One region of the Citrobacter sp. KH_055_1 genome, then DNA from elsewhere that is predicted to be linked to it. Evidence: predicted binding sites of a transcription regulator. Region 1 holds the regulator's gene; the other holds the start of a gene.

Region 1 (3,164 bases):
TTCAGCATGCGCAGCGGCGGGTTGACTTCACCTTTTTCGCGGCCAGGCGCGCGGCCAAACATCACCGAAACCGGCACCATCTGCACATCCAGGTCAGGATTGCTGCGATGCAGATCGAGATAGTTATGGAACAGCTTGATGGACTCTTCTTTTGGTGTGTAATAGGTGAACACACGCGGACCGCCGTGAATAAACACGTAGCGCGGCAGTAAAGTCCCGTCTATCTCCAGCGGTTCCAGGGGATCGGGAAGATCGTGCGCCAAACATTGGGCACGTAGCGTCAGCAAGTCTGCTTTTGAGTTGTACGGTAGGACGTACATAATGGGACGAGACGTATCGAGCCCCAACTCCGGGGCAGGTTCTGCCGGAATAGACTTGCTTTTTACCAGGACGCTTAATGGTAAATTCAGTAATTTGTAGTAAATTCGTGGCCAGCCGGACATAAACGATGTAAAGCCTCTGGTTAATAATGCAAATGCGCTGCAAGGATATCAGAAAGTTTAGTGAATTTCTGGTGTATCCCGTCATACTTCGCGCTGCTTTGCCACACCCTGAAACAAACGGGGTAACGTTACAATGACATTGACGCTAATAATGTAAAAAGGTTCTTTTGATGGCCAATAATACCACTGGATTCACCCGAATTATCAAAGCTGCTGGCTACTCGTGGAAAGGTTTTCGCGCCGCATGGATAAATGAAGCGGCATTTCGTCAGGAAAGTGTTGCCGTACTGCTGGGCGTCGCCATCGCCTGCTGGCTGGACGTCGACGCCATTACCCGTGTGTTGTTGATTGGTTCAGTAATGCTGGTGATGATCGTTGAAATCTTAAACAGCGCTATTGAAGCAGTGGTCGACCGTATTGGATCGGAGTATCACGAACTTTCCGGTCGAGCGAAAGATATGGGGTCGGCGGCTGTTCTGCTGTCTATTTTTGTCGCCCTGATCACCTGGGGCATCCTGTTGTGGTCCCATTTTCGATAAGGATTCCACAACTTCATAAATCTCCTGTTTTTTGTGCAGTTTGCGGTTCCAAAATCGCCTTTAGCTGTATATACTCACAGCATAACTGTATATACACCCAGGGGGCGGAATGAAAGCGTTAACGGCCAGGCAGCAAGAGGTGTTTGATCTCATTCGGGATCACATCAGCCAGACAGGTATGCCACCGACGCGTGCGGAGATCGCGCAGCGTTTGGGATTCCGTTCCCCAAACGCGGCTGAAGAACACCTTAAAGCGCTGGCGCGTAAAGGGGTGCTCGAAATCGTCTCTGGCGCATCGCGTGGTATTCGTCTGTTGCATGAAGAAGAGGTAGGATTACCGCTTGTAGGCCGCGTTGCTGCAGGTGAGCCGCTGCTGGCGCAACAGCACATCGAAGGCCACTATCAGGTTGATCCATCCCTGTTCAAACCTAATGCTGATTTCCTGCTGCGCGTCAGCGGTATGTCAATGAAAGACATTGGTATTATGGATGGCGATCTGCTGGCAGTGCATAAGACACAGGACGTGCGTAACGGCCAGGTGGTTGTTGCCCGCATTGATGATGAAGTGACGGTTAAACGCCTGAAAAAACAGGGCAATAAGGTCGAGCTTCTGCCAGAAAACAGCGAGTTCAAACCGATCGTTGTCGACCTGCGTGAGCAGAACTTCACCATTGAAGGACTGGCCGTCGGCGTTATCCGTAACGGTGAATGGCTGTAACGGTCTGTTGATTTCCTGTAGGCCGGATAAGACGGTTACGTCGTCATCCGGCAACGTGCCCGGTGGCACTCTGTTTACCGGGCCTGTACGATTTTTTCCAGTATCTCTAACGTCTTCTCAGGCTCTCCTGTATGCCTTTTTTTACCTCCTCTGATAAAGCACTCTGGCACCTTGCCCTGCCAATGATTTTCTCCAATATCACCGTTCCCCTGCTGGGACTGGTGGATACGGCTGTGATTGGTCATCTGGATAGCCCGGTCTATTTGGGTGGTGTCGCCGTGGGGGCGACGGCAACCAGTTTTCTCTTTATGCTGCTGCTCTTTCTACGCATGAGTACCACCGGGCTGACGGCTCAGGCATTTGGCGCAAAAAATCCGCAGGCGTTGGCCCGAGCACTGGTGCAGCCGCTGATTCTGGCTTTGGGGGCGGGGGCGGCAATTGCGCTATTTCGTACGCCGATTATCGATCTGGCGTTACACATCGTGGGGGGGAGCGAAGCGGTACTGGAACAGGCCCGGCGCTTTCTTGAAATCCGTTGGCTCAGCGCGCCTGCCTCGCTGGCGAACCTGGTACTGCTTGGCTGGCTGCTGGGCGTTCAGTACGCGCGAGCACCGGTGATCCTGTTGATTGTCGGCAATATCCTCAACATTGTGCTCGATATATGGCTGGTGATGGGGCTGCATATGAACGTGCAGGGCGCCGCGCTGGCGACGGTGATTGCCGAATATGCCACGTTGCTGATTGGCCTGCTGATGGTGCGCAAGGTTCTCCACCTGCGCGGTGTTTCGCTCATGATGCTGAAACAGGCATGGCGCGGAAACTTCCGCCGTCTGATGGCGCTTAACCGCGACATCATGCTGCGTTCGCTGTTGCTGCAGCTGTGTTTTGGTGCGATTACGGTACTCGGGGCGCGTCTCGGGGGCGATATTATTGCGGTCAACGCCGTTCTGATGACCCTGTTGACCTTCACCGCCTATGCGCTGGACGGATTTGCCTATGCCGTGGAAGCGCACTCTGGTCAGGCTTATGGTGCGCGGGATGGCAGCCAACTGTTGGATGTCTGGCGCGCGGCGTGTCGACAGTCGGGCATTGTGGCGATCCTTTTTTCACTGGTCTATGCCCTGTTTGGCGAGCACATTATTGCGTCGTTGACCTCACTACCGCAGATTCAGCAACTGGCCGATCGTTACCTTATCTGGCAGGTGGTGTTACCACTGGTGGGCGTCTGGTGTTACCTGTTGGACGGCATGTTTATTGGCGCAACGCGTGCTGCGGAAATGCGTAACAGTATGGCCGTTGCCGCTGCGGGATTCGGCTTAACCTTATTCACGTTACCGCTGTTAGGCAACCACGGTTTGTGGCTGGCACTCGCCGTTTTTCTGGCGCTGCGCGGACTCTCGCTGGCTTTTATCTGGCAGCGTCACTGGCGAAATGGCACCTGGTTTGCCTGAGTCGTATGGTTAA
Region 2 (3,164 bases), 1.2 Mb from region 1:
CTTGTTCAGCCCCTGCGGCGTAATACCGTGCTCTTCGTTGTACTGATGCTGCTTCTCACGACGCCGTTCGGTTTCGCCGATCGCCTTTGCCATTGAGGCCGTAATTTTATCGCCGTAGAGGATCGCTTTACCGTTGATGTTACGTGCCGCACGGCCGATAGTCTGGATCAGCGATCGCTCAGAACGCAGGAACCCTTCTTTGTCGGCGTCCAGAATCGCCACCAGAGAGACCTCAGGCATGTCCAGACCTTCTCGTAACAGGTTGATACCCACCAGCACGTCAAACTCGCCCAGACGCAGGTCACGAATGATTTCCATACGTTCCACGGTGTCGATGTCCGAGTGCAGATAGCGCACCCGCTCGCCGTGCTCTTCGAGGTATTCAGTGAGGTCTTCCGCCATCCGCTTGGTTAGCGTCGTCACCAGTACACGTTCGTTGATCGCCGCGCGGATACGAATTTCAGACAGCAGGTCATCGACCTGTGTTGCCACCGGGCGCACTTCAATCACTGGATCCAGCAGGCCGGTCGGTCGTACTACCTGATCAACGACGTCATCGCCGGATTTCTCCAGCTCATAGTTGCCCGGCGTGGCGGAGACATAGATGGTTTGCGGGGCCAGCGCCTCAAACTCTTCAAACTTCAACGGGCGGTTATCCAGTGCTGACGGCAGACGAAAACCGTACTCGACCAGCGTCTCTTTTCGCGCCCGGTCGCCGCGATACATACCGCCGATTTGCGGAATAGTCACGTGGGATTCATCGACCACCAGCAGGCCATCGGCTGGCAGGTAGTCAAACAGCGTCGGCGGCGGCTCGCCAGGCCCGCGCCCGGAGAGATAGCGGGAATAGTTTTCAATGCCCGAACAGTAGCCCAGTTCGTTCATCATCTCCAGATCGAACTGCGTACGCTGGCTTAAGCGCTGTTCTTCCAGCAACTTGTTGTTCGCCAGCAGGTTTTTACGCCGCTCGGCAAGCTCGACCTTAATGTCTTCCATCGCCTGCACAATGCGTTCGCGTGGCGTAACGTAGTGCGTTTTAGGGTAGACGGTAAAGCGTGGAATGCTGGATTCAACCTGCCCGGTCAGCGGGTCAAACAGCGACAGGCGCTCCACTTCTTCATCAAACAGCTCCACGCGCAGCGCAATGTCGTCAGATTCTGCCGGGAAGATGTCTATCACTTCACCGCGCACACGGAACGTCCCGCGCTGAAATGCCTGATCGTTGCGGGTATATTGCAGCTCCGCCAGCCGCCGCAAAATGGCGCGCTGGTCGATGATCATGCCGACCGTCAGGTGCAGCATCATTTTCAAATACAGGTCCGGGTCGCCCAGACCATAGATCGCGGAAACCGAGGCCACCACAATGACATCCCGACGCTCCAGCAGCGCCTTGGTCGCCGACAGTCGCATTTGCTCGATGTGTTCGTTGACCGACGCATCTTTCTCGATGAATGTATCAGAACTCGGTACGTACGCTTCCGGCTGGTAATAGTCGTAGTAGGAGACAAAATACTCTACCGCGTTATCCGGGAAGAATTCTTTCATCTCGCCATAAAGCTGGGCCGCCAGCGTCTTGTTGGGTGCCAGCACCATGGTTGGCCGCTGGAGGTCCGCAATGACGTTGGCGATGGTGAACGTTTTCCCCGAACCCGTTACGCCCAGCAGCGTCTGATGCGCCAGACCATCCTCCAGCCCTTCTTCCAGGCGACGAATCGCCTCAGGCTGATCGCCAGAGGGTTTAAAAGCGGAATTCAGTTTGAACGGTTTACTCATGAGCAGCTACCTGAAGCAATGGGCGGGCAGGTGTCTAATTTTACTCGCAGCAGTAGATTTTGCCAGTAAAATATACTGGATGAAAAAACAGTAACACACCACAATATTTCTGTTACGCCCCCTTAACCCCCATCACGGCGGGCTAAAATTTCACCGCAGGCAAGATAAAACACCAGCAAAAATGTGTTATCCCCAGACCTATGACTTTTTTAACATTTGTCAAGCCAGGAGATGAAAGTTTTATGGCAACAGATGACACTTCCGCGACAGCCATTGCTTTTATCTAACAATCTGTATTTGAATAACTATTTCCTCAAGCCGTCTTTCGCAGCAATTTAGTCGCAGGCCGCGTCTTCTCTCGCTTACATAGTGTTTTCTAACTCTAATGCACAAGGTTATCCACAGGAATAGTGGATAACTGTCTCCAGCCCGTGCTGACTGCCGCCTGGCAGAAACGTATCGATGTCCTTTTTTGGTCGAATAAAAAAAAATTATCGCTAAATTTTGATATTTATCAGCTAACGAAGCGGGCTGGAGCAGTCGAGATCCTGCTCGCATTTTCATCATTTTTTTGCCTGCCCAGGGCGTTAACACGGGCAGGCCACAGCAGCCTATCCGCACCAGAATGGCGCCTAAGGCAGCGTGCTCAGATCGATATAGTGTCCGGTCTCTGCCCGCTCCGGCGTCGCTGACAGCCACGGGATCTCGCCCAGCAGCGGTGCCGCAAGTGTGCGCCTCAGCGTCGCCATGTATTCAGCGTGACGCTTCCCTGGCGGGGTTACGTCATTGGCAACCCAGCCGACCAGCGTCAGCCCGGCCTGGCGTATCGCCTGCGCGGTCAGGAGGGCATGATTGATACAGCCGAGCTTCACGCCCACCACCAGAATCACCGGCAATTGTTCCGTTTGCACCCAGTCGGCAAAGCTCAGCGTCGGCGAAAGCGGGGTCAACCATCCCCCGGCCCCTTCGACCAGCACCCAGTCGGCCTGTTTCTCCAGGGCGCGTAAACCAGCAGACATCACCGGGGCCTGAATCGGTCGCCCTTCATCGGCGCTGATAATATGCGGTGACGTGGGTTCGGCGAAGGTATACGGATTGATGGCCGCATAGTCCACTGCCAACGAACTGTTCCGCTGCAACGCCAGGGCATCGCTGTTACGCAGGCCGTCTGCCGTCATTTCACTGCCCGAGGCGACCGGCTTGTAGCCCACGGTCCGGTAGCCCAACTGTCCTGCCGCCTGTAACAATGCACAGCTGGCGATGGTTTTACCAACCTCGGTGTCCGTCCCGGTGACAAAATACGTTTTAGTCACGTTGAATCACTCCCCAAAAAAGATGGTACGTCAGCGGGTATTTCCCCTGTTTCTGGGGCCAGGCTAACTGTAACTGTT

What was found. The regulator LexA, encoded in region 1, represses DNA repair genes until DNA is damaged. The targets are predictions, from matches to a motif close to TNCTGTATGTACATACAGNA.
Region 2: the regulator LexA is predicted to act here: its motif matches at 1,847-1,866, upstream of uvrB (excinuclease ABC subunit UvrB).

Annotation. Positions count from the first base shown of each region.
Region 1 covers NZ_CM174473.1:4,414,519-4,417,682, reverse strand. The annotation lists gene plsB (glycerol-3-phosphate 1-O-acyltransferase PlsB) at 1-443, opposite strand, end outside; gene AC3ITF_RS20770 (diacylglycerol kinase) at 614-982, shown strand; gene lexA (transcriptional repressor LexA) at 1,092-1,700, shown strand; gene dinF (MATE family efflux transporter DinF) at 1,832-3,151, shown strand.
Region 2 covers NZ_CM174473.1:3,217,107-3,220,270, forward strand. The annotation lists gene uvrB (excinuclease ABC subunit UvrB) at 1-1,773, opposite strand, end outside; gene bioD (dethiobiotin synthase) at 2,406-3,086, opposite strand; gene bioC (malonyl-ACP O-methyltransferase BioC) at 3,079-3,164, opposite strand, start outside.